3 regions of the Sphingomonas sp. LH128 genome follow, and region 2 is predicted to be linked to each of the others. Evidence: predicted binding sites of a transcription regulator. Region 2 holds the regulator's gene; each other region holds the start of a gene.

Region 1 (3,277 bases), on a different contig from region 2:
CGGTTGTCGCGCGGCCGAGCGCTGAATAGTTTCGCAGCCGAGCCAAATAGAGTCTCCGGCTCGTTCTTCAGGCGTGCACGGTTACACATGGCCGATTCCTTGGCTTGGCTTTAGCGCGCGACGGGCACTTGGTCGATGCGCGTGGTCCATGACGGGCTTTTGAAGGTCCGTTTGGTATCGTACGATTTGGCGCCCATACCTTCGGAGGCGAGGCGCAGCGTATTACGCCCGAACCTGTCGTTGATGCCGTCAAGCGCGGCTAGCAAGGCAGGCGAACGGGGATCAGGCGCAGCAAAGAGATCGTGCTGCGCTCCTGATTCCGCTTCAAGACCTTCCAGCATTATGCCGCATTTGGTGTAGACCGCGCCCTGCTCGAACATCGCTTCGGCCATGCGCGCTGCGGTTCCAGCAATAACGCGCGGATCGTTGGTGGAGGGCGAAAGCCGTGCCACCTTGGAGGCCGACGGTGCATTAGGCTTGAACCGGCTTCCGTGCGCGAATGCGAACAACCGGCAAGCCTGAAGTTTTTGAGCGCGGATTTTCTCGGCCGCGCGTACAGCCCTTCGCACCATCGCTTCACGCAGTACCTCGCGATCGTGGACCGGATCTCCGAACGTGCGCGTCACCGCCGTAGACTTCAGTGCTTCCGGCTCAGGTTGGAAGTCACTGCATTCGACGCCGTTCAACTCGCGCACTAAGCGCTCGAGCACGACAGTCCCGACGTCACGAGCGATGTCAGGGTGCATCGCTGCAAGATCGGCCGTCGTGCGGATGCCGAGCGGGTGCAGCCGTTTTGCCATAGCCTTGCCGATACCCCACACCTCCTCGATTGGCCATTTGGCGAACATGCGCCGGCGCAGCCCCTCGTCGTGCAGGTCGATGACGCCGTTCCAGACTTTCTCGGACGCCTTCGCCAAAGCGTTGGCGACCTTGCTTAGGGTCCGTGTCGGACCAAGCCCAATCCGAGTCGGCAGCCCAACATGTAGTTTGATAGTCGCGCGAATGCGCTGCGCCTGCTCGACATCACCAAGGCCACAAGGTAAAACTGGTAGATGGAAGAACGATTCGTCGATTGAATATATCTCGACGGTATCGCTGAACTCGGAGAGCACCATATTGAAGCGCCGATTCATATCCGAGTAAAGCTCGTACGAACTCGATCGATATTGCACGCCATGCCGCTTCACGATGTCGCGAATCTTGAACATGGGTGCCCCCATCGAAATATGAAGCGCCTTGGCTTCTGCCGATCTCGCGATGGCGCATCCGTCGCCATTCGATAATACTATCAGCGGCACATTGCGCAGCGTGGGATCGAAGACCCGCTCGGCCGAGCAGTAGAAGTTCTCGATATCGACAATGGCCCAGCTCATGACGGATCAGGCCTGAAGGTTGCGGACGCTGGCGCGGACCACGCCCCACACCTCGACGCTCTCATCCGCGACGACAGGGTCATAGTGCAGGCGACTGTTGCGCGCCTCGAGCGTTGGCACGCCATTGCGGACGCAGAGCTGGCGGACGACGAAGCCGCCATCGACGACGGCGATGACGATGCGGCCGTTCACCGGCTTCGCATCACGATCGACCACCAACACGTCGGAATCGAACAGGCCCGCATCGAGCATGGATTGTCCGCTGACACGGAACACGAAGCTGGCGGCGCGATCGAGGCGCAGCAAGTCCACGAGGTTAATCGCGGATTCCTCCCAGTCCTGGGCGGGGCTGGGAAAGCCCGCGCCGGCCGCGCCGACAACCTTAAGTTGCACGGGCCGAGGGAGGTCGCTGAGGGGAATCGGCGTGGACGGGGGTATGGCAAGAGTGGTGGACATTGGTCGCTCATACCGCAAAAATGAACACGAAGGGAACATAGCAAAAACACAACACGTACATTGCGCTTCGATCACGCTCGCGGACAGTTTATGTGCGCGCGACCGATCCGCCAGGAAACCGCTGGCTGTATCCTATGAATCGGCAACGATTTTGGGATGCGATCCGATCGCGCCCGTGTCGCGAAAAACTGGTATTGGGCAAATGACGTTTTCTAAAGCCCTTCCGGCCAACTTTTCGCCTTTATATCAGCAGTCTTCCAAGGGCAGGCTTCGATAAGCGCTGCCCTCACTTCTAAGAGCCCGATCCGAAACTAAGTTGAGTGGTATCAGCGGGTTAGCTGTAAGCGTCCGGCGAGTCCCGTCCGATACCATTGGGCTGAATTTTGCTTTTCAACTTGTGTTTTATGAGGACGTCAGATCTTTCAGACGTTCATGCACCTGCTGCATCGCGGCTATTGCACCGGCCCGGTCCATTAGGGGGTCAGTTCCGGTAGGGGGCGAAATGACACCCTAAGCGGATGACTGGGTGATGGGTGGGGAGCTGCCGTTTCAGCGTGCCGCGCGCAGACGCAGATATACGCTATCGCACCATTCATCACCGACGAGGCTCGTGCTCTTTGCACGGCCGGTCTCAACGAAGCCGAGCCGGGTGAGCAAGCGTAATGAAGACCAGTTTCGCGGATCAACGTCCGCTTCGATCAAAGGCAAACTATGCTTGCTGAATGCCCTATCAATGATGGGTCGGAGCGATTCTGCCGCAAGACCGCGACCCCACGCGGCGGGGTGAAAGATAAAACCAATAGTAGGAAATTTCCGTAGCCCTGCTTTGCCGATCAATTTGCCCTCAAACTCAACAGCAAAGTCTTCGCCAATGGCAGGATCAATGCCGATCATACCTGCCAACCATTCCTGTGTGATCACGAGGCTTTCATGCGGTGGACGGTACCAAAACGCCATGGCCTGGGTGTCGCTGAGTATGGCGTGGAACCCATGCAGGTCATTCTCGCAAGCTTCCCGAAGCAAAAGCCTTTCTGTTCTTATCTCGACCATTCTTGGATTGTATCGATCAGTTGGCCGGTTATCCATGCTTACCTTGTGACTGATCCCAGGCTGTCCAGACACCTGCGTGCAGGCTGGTAAGTGGGCGGAGGGTGTGCCTGCTCCATTGTAGGCATGTTTAATATCTGAGAGAAGCGAACGATGATCGTTCATCTGAATGGCTGGCCAGGGGTGGGCAAACTCACGATAGGTCGCGAGCTCGCTACGCGCCTCAATGCCCGCTTAATCGACAACCATTTGTTACATGACGTCGCGCTTGCCTGTACACACTTCAGCGATCCTGACCGTTGGCCACTCTATGAAGTTGTGCGGCATGCCGCATATGCAGCCCTACTGAAGCGCCCAACGTCCGAAATTTTCGTCATGACCAACGCATTTTGCGTCGCGTC
Region 2 (3,277 bases):
CGATCTCATCCCCATGTGCCACCCGCTGCCGCTCGATGCCGTAAACCTCGACTTCGCTTTCGAGGATAATGCTATCCGCGTCATCGCGAAGGCTTCGCTGACCGGTCGCACCGGGGTAGAAATGGAAGCGATAACAGCAGCTTCTATCGCACTTGTCACAATTTACGACATGGCCAAAGCGCTCGACAAGGGCATGGTGATCGGAGACATCCGCCTGGTCGAGAAAATCGGCGGTAAATCAGGTCATTGGAAGATGGACGGATGGGCCGAATAAACGGCTCCGCGCCGCTCTCTCTGGAGGAGGCACAAGCTCGCCTCCTCGCGCTCGTCACCCCGCTGTCGATAGAGCGTGTCGATATCGAAGGCGCGCTCGGCCGTTACCTGGCTGAACCGCTGCACGCCAGACGCACGCAGCCCTCCGCAAATCTGTCAGCCATGGACGGCTACGCCGTCACGGCAGGCGATCTGCGCGGCCCCTGGAGGATCGTCGGTGAAAGTGCCGCCGGGCATCCTTATGCCGGCCCGCTCTCGCAAGGAGAGGCAGTCCGAATTTCGACGGGCGCGATGCTGCCGCCCGACGCGGCGGCCGTCATAATTCAGGAAGACCTGACACGCGAGGGCGCGAACCTGATACTTTCGGGCGAGCCGCCCGCACCGGCGCACAAGCACATCCGCCATTGCGGGATGGATTTTGCCCAGGGCGCGGAAGTCCTGCCCGCTGGTCTGCACATCGCGCCCGCGCAGATGGCGCTGGCGATCGCGGCCGGCCATACGCATCTTCCCGTGCATCGCACACCGCGCCTGACCGTGATCGACAGCGGCGACGAACTCGCCTCCGATCCGGAGCGCTGTGCACCGCACCAGGTTCCCGCCAGCAACGGCGCGATGCTGACGGCCATGGCGCGTTCGCTGGGCGTGGATGCGCGGCGGATCGGCCCGGTGCCCGATACGATCAAGGCAATAACCTCCGCTTTCGAAGCATCCGCCGATGCCGACCTCATCGTAACGAGCGGCGGCGCTTCGGTCGGCGATCACGACCTCATTCGTCCGGCACTCGAAAGCTGGGGCGCGGGCATCGATTTCTGGCGTGTCGCGATCAAGCCCGGCAAACCAATCCTAGTCGCCACCCGCGACGTGGCAGGACGCCGTCAGATCGTGCTGGGCCTGCCGGGCAATCCGGTCTCCAGCTACGTCACCGCTTACCATTTCCTGCTCCCCGTCCTGCGCGCGATGCAGGGGGCTGCGCGCCCCTTGCCCATGCGGCTGACAGCCCGGCTGGCCATGCCGCTGCACCCAAGCGGCCGTCGCCGGGAATTCCTGCGCGGTTGGTGGGACGGAGAAAATGTGACGGTAAGCCCACTGCAGGACAGCGGCGCCCTGTCGTCCCTGGCGGCAAGCAACGTACTGGTCGATCGGCCGGCGCTGGCCGGTCCGGCACAGGCTGGCGAAGAAGTCCGGATATACTTGCTCCAGAACGGCGGTATTGCCTGAAGTATCGGCAATTGGTTGCTTGATTGTTCCCTCAATGTTCACTACCAGAACAAACGCGATCAGGGTTTGCCTGGTTCGGAGGTCACGAGAAGGCAGCGACATGTTGACGCGCAAGCAGCACGAATTGCTCCGGTTCATCCAGGTCCGGCTTGAGGAGACAGGCATCTCCCCCAGCTTCGAGGAGATGAAGGAGGCGCTCGACCTCAAGTCCAAGTCCGGTGTTCACAGGCTGATTTCCGCACTGGAAGAACGCGGCTTCATCCGCCGCCTTCCCAACCGTGCACGTGCGCTCGAAGTCTTGCGCCAGGCCGATGACACGGGAAGCAAGGCCCTGCGTCCTTCTGCAGCGAACAGCAATGATGGAATGGCGCGTCCGCAGACGCCGCGTCGTTCCGTCGAAGCCGCCAACGACGTTATCGAGATCCCGCTGCACGGGCGTATTGCCGCAGGTGTGCCGATCGAGGCTCTCGAAGGACAGTCCATGTTGCCTGTCCCTGCCGCCCTGCTTGGCTCCGGCGAGCATTACGCGCTCGAGGTCTCCGGCGACTCGATGATCGAAGCGGGCATTCTGGATGGTGATTTCGCCCTCGTGAAGCGCACGAATGCCGCTCGCGACGGCGAGATCGTCGTTGCCCTGATCCGCGGGGAAGAGGCGACCCTCAAGTACCTTCGGCGCGAGGCGGGAATGGTGCGGTTGGATCCCGCAAATGCCGCTTACGAACCGCAGATTTACGGTGCGGACGAAGTGGAAGTGCAAGGCAAGCTCGCCGGCCTGCTTCGACGGTACAACTGACACGGCCACGCTGCGCCATGAAGGCCTTGGCGCAGCAGCAACCGGTAATTACTGCGATTTGCGCGGCGCAGGAGCATTCCTGTAACGGTGAACAGGCCGGGGACGCCACCAGCCGTGTTCACCTTGGGTCTGGGCTACCGTATCGATACGGGCCTTGCCCAGATATACCGCCAGCCCGCCGGTCTGCCCAAGCGATCCTCGATCGGCCTTGAACCAGCGCGGCTTGCAACTGCGCGGCAGCCAGCGATCCGATATGACGATGTCGCTGCGTTCGCATGCAGCGGCGAGCGACCGTTCCGCAACGGCATCGCGGCCCCGCGAAACCAGCACATGCCATGTGGTGCCGGAGCGTCTGACCGGCAAGGCGCAGAAATCACGGTTGCAGCGAGCACCCGGGAACTTGTCGAACGTGACCGGATCGGCCTCGATCCCGGCGAATTCCATGAGATTGTCCCGGGCGTAGCCGCTTTCGCTGTTTCGAAGCAGGTAAAGCCGTTTCCCGCCATCTTCGACCAGCCCGACATGACGACCATCTCCGGACACCAGAATGTCCGCCGCCGGTGCGGTCGCCAGCAAGAACACACCGACCGAGGCGATCGGTAGCCCGGCCCAGCGAATGCGGCCGCTCCAAAGGCCCATCCACAGACCTCCCGCGACGAAAAGCAGGAATGCCCAGGTGTCTGTACCGGGAAGCAGGTTCACAGCGCCCGGTCTCGACGCGAACCAGCGGGCCAGGCCGACCAGCAGGTCTATCGAGATTCCGGCGAGCCACCAGACCGGCCCGCCCAGCCCGGCGATATCGAGGACCAATGCACAAGCCAGCAAAGGCATCACGACAAAGGTAGACAGCGGAATTGCCGCCACGTTGGCCAGCGCTCCATACACTCCGGCGCGGTGGAAATGATACAGGCCGATCGGCATGAGCGCGAGGTCGATGACCACGCCCGTCAGCAGCAGGAGGGCAAGATGGCGAAGCCCGGTCATGGCAAGCCC
Region 3 (3,277 bases), on a different contig from region 2:
CGCGCGGCGTCATAGTCACGACGATCGGCAGCGTAATCGCCTTGGTCCGCATCGGGGTGAGCGCGCGCCGTATCGTAGTCGCGCCAGCCTTGCGCATAACCGGCGTCGCGCCGGCGCACGTAGTCCAGCTGCTCGCGGTTGAGGCGGCGGATGGTCGCGGCGTCGCGGGCGACGGCGTCCGGCGTCATGGACGGATCGCGCGGATCGTCGGCAAGAACCGGCGTGGCGAAGCCTGCCAACAGTAAAAGCGCCACCACGCGCCCGAACAGCCCGAAAGCCCCCATTTTCCTGAATCCCCTGAGCCTGATCGGCGCACCCGACAGGCGCTATCTGCCTGCAGAATCGCGGGGATTCAAAGGGCTTGCGACGGGCGGTTCGTCGCGGGGTGAAGCCTCGGCGGAAGGGGTCAGCGCCCACCGGAGCCGGGAGCCTGCGGATCGGCGGGGCACTTCACGGCATTGCCGTTCCAGCACGCCGGGTTCCTGACTTCCCACTGCTTGCGGTCGGCGCGGTAGTCCTGTTCCGCCGCATCGTGCCGGTCGAGCGTCGCGTCGTAAGCGGCGGCATCGCGGGCGGTCTTCATGTCGTTGAGGGCGAGCGCGGCGTCGTATTGGGACCGGCTGGCCTCATTGCGGGCGAGCTGTTCCTGCGCGGCGGCGGCTTCACGGGCGTTCAGCATCTGTCGCCGTGCTTCGGGATTTCCCGGCTCCGGCGCGCTGGCAGCCGGTTTCCCGGTATCCCCGGCCATGACGGCGGACGGTAACATGAATGCGACGGCCGCTGCGGCGGCGATCTTCGGTGCGAGTTTGCGCATGGCGCGCATGGCGTTCTCCTCAAACTGCGAGGCCGCACGAATGCGGCGCTGGGTCGAAACGGAAAACGTGCGGGGGCCTTGCGGGTTTCCCGTCCGACCCCGCGCAGCCCCGGCTCGTCGCAGCGCGGGATCATCCAACGCCCGGAAACGCCCTTGCCCTTGGCGCGCTGTGCCCCATCTATGGGCAAACCGCCCGGCGCCTCTTGAATGGCGCGAACAAATCTGGAACATACCGCCTCCATGAGTCTCACCCACATCACCGTGCGCGGCGCGCGCGAGCACAACCTCAAGGGCTTCGACATTGCGCTCCCGCGTGAGAAGCTGATCGTCATCACCGGGCTTTCGGGCTCGGGCAAGTCGAGCCTCGCCTTCGACACGATCTATGCCGAGGGGCAGCGCCGCTATGTCGAAAGCCTCTCGGCCTATGCGCGCCAGTTCCTCGAGATGATGCAGAAGCCGAATGTCGAGCATATCGACGGCCTCTCGCCCGCCATCTCGATCGAGCAGAAGACCACCAGCCGCAATCCGCGTTCGACGGTGGCGACGGTGACCGAGATCTGGGACTACATGCGCCTGTTGTGGGCGCGCGTGGGCATTCCCTATTCCCCCGCCACGGGTCTTCCGATCGAGGCGCAGACGGTCTCTAACATGGTCGACCGGGTGATGGCGCTGCCGGAAGGCACGCGCCTCTACCTGCTCGCCCCGGTGGTGCGCGGCCGCAAGGGCGAATACCGCAAGGAACTCGCCGAGTGGCAGAAGGCGGGCTACACCCGCGTGCGCATCGACGGCGAGTTCTACGCCATCGAGGACGCCCCCGCGCTCGACAAGAAGTACAAGCACGACATCGAGGTCGTGGTCGATCGCATCGCGGTGAAGGAGGGCATCCAGACCCGCCTTGCCGACAGCTTCGAGCAGGCGCTCAAGCTGGCCGAGGGGCTGGCCTATGCCGACATGGCCGACGGCAACGTCCCCGGCCGTGAGGAAGAGGAGCAGGGCAAGAACCTGAAAGGCGCCGGCCTGCCCGCCAACCGCATCGTCTTCTCGGAAAAGTTCGCCTGCCCCGTCAGCGGCTTCACCATCGAGGAGATCGAGCCGCGCCTGTTCTCCTTCAACGCCCCGCAAGGCGCGTGCCCGGCCTGCGACGGCCTCGGCGAGAAGCTGCTGTTCGACCCGCAGCTGGTCGTGCCGAACGAGCACCTGACGCTCAAGCAGGGCGCCATCGTGCCCTGGGCCAAGTCCAACCCGCCCAGCCCCTACTACATGCAGGTGCTCTCCAGCCTGGCCGCGCACTTCGGCTTCAACCTTACGACGCCGTGGGACGAACTGCCCGGCGAGATCAAGCTGGTGATCCTCTACGGCACCGGCGGCAAGGCCGTGCCGCTCACCTTCAAGGACGGGCGCAAGGAATACACCGTCAACAAGGCGTTCGAGGGTGTCATCGGCAACCTCAATCGCCGCATGCTGCAGACCGACAGCGCCTTCATGCGCGAGGAACTGAGCAAGTACCAGACCGCGCAACCGTGCGAGACCTGCGACGGCAAGCGCCTCAAGCCCGAGGCCCTCTCGGTCAAGATCGCCGGCAGCGACATCGCCGACGCCGCGCGCCTCTCGGTGGCGGACGGCTTCGCGTGGTTCGGGCAGCTGGAAGGCAAGCTCACCAACCAGCAGCAGCAGATCGCCAAGGCCATCCTCAAGGAGATCAACGAGCGCCTCGGCTTCCTCAACAACGTCGGGCTCGACTACCTCAACCTCGACCGCACCTCGGGCACGCTGTCGGGCGGCGAGAGCCAGCGCATCCGCCTCGCCAGCCAGATCGGCTCGGGCCTCTCGGGCGTGCTCTACGTGCTCGACGAGCCCAGCATCGGCCTGCACCAGCGCGACAACGACATGCTGCTCGAAACCCTCAAGCGCCTGCGCGACCTCGGCAACACCGTGATCGTGGTGGAGCATGACGAGGACGCCATCCGCACCGCCGACTACCTCGTCGATCTCGGCCCCGGCGCGGGCGTCCACGGCGGGCAGGTGGTCGCCGAAGGCACGCTCAAGCAAGTGCTCAAGAGCAAGGACAGCCTCACCGCGCAGTACCTCAACGGCACCCGCCGGATCGAGGTGCCGAAGGAACGCCGCAAGGGCAACGGCCACTTCGTCACCGTCGAGAACGCCCGCGCCAACAACCTGACCGGCGTGACCGCGAAGTTCCCGCTCGGCACCTTCTGCTGCGTGACCGGCGTGTCCGGCTCGGGCAAGTCCTCGCTCACCATCGACACGCTGCAGGCAGGCGCCAGCCGCCAGCTCAACGGCGCGCGCGTCATCGCGGGCGCGCACGACAAGATCACCGGCCTCGAAAAGTGCGACAAGGTGATCGAGATCGACCAGTCCCCGATCGGCCGCACCCCGCGCTCCAACCCCGCGACCTACACCGGCGCCTTCACCCAGATCCGCGACTGGTTCGCCGGCCTCCCC

Evidence for each region. The regulator LexA, encoded in region 2, represses DNA repair genes until DNA is damaged. The targets are predictions, from matches to a motif close to GTTCCNCNCTTGTTCT.
Region 1: the regulator LexA is predicted to act here: its motif matches at 1,851-1,866, upstream of LH128_RS06390 (LexA family protein).
Region 3: the regulator LexA is predicted to act here: its motif matches at 1,028-1,043, upstream of uvrA (excinuclease ABC subunit UvrA).

The regions. Positions count from the first base shown of each region.
Region 1 covers NZ_ALVC01000069.1:3,563-6,839, reverse strand. Annotated here, with positions in the region: gene LH128_RS06400 (SOS response-associated peptidase family protein) at 1-89, opposite strand, end outside; gene LH128_RS06395 (Y-family DNA polymerase) at 111-1,373, opposite strand; gene LH128_RS06390 (LexA family protein) at 1,380-1,829, opposite strand; gene LH128_RS06385 (GNAT family N-acetyltransferase) at 2,379-3,041, opposite strand; gene LH128_RS06380 (AAA family ATPase) at 3,030-3,277, shown strand, end outside.
Region 2 covers NZ_ALVC01000449.1:14,615-17,891, forward strand. Annotated here, with positions in the region: gene moaC (cyclic pyranopterin monophosphate synthase MoaC) at 1-274, shown strand, start outside; gene LH128_RS27795 (molybdopterin molybdotransferase MoeA) at 262-1,491, shown strand; gene lexA (transcriptional repressor LexA) at 1,592-2,284, shown strand; gene LH128_RS27805 (ComEC/Rec2 family competence protein) at 2,333-3,277, opposite strand, start outside.
Region 3 covers NZ_ALVC01000359.1:2,515-5,791, reverse strand. Annotated here, with positions in the region: gene LH128_RS24810 (hypothetical protein) at 1-284, opposite strand, end outside; gene LH128_RS24805 (hypothetical protein) at 407-814, opposite strand; gene uvrA (excinuclease ABC subunit UvrA) at 1,055-3,277, shown strand, end outside.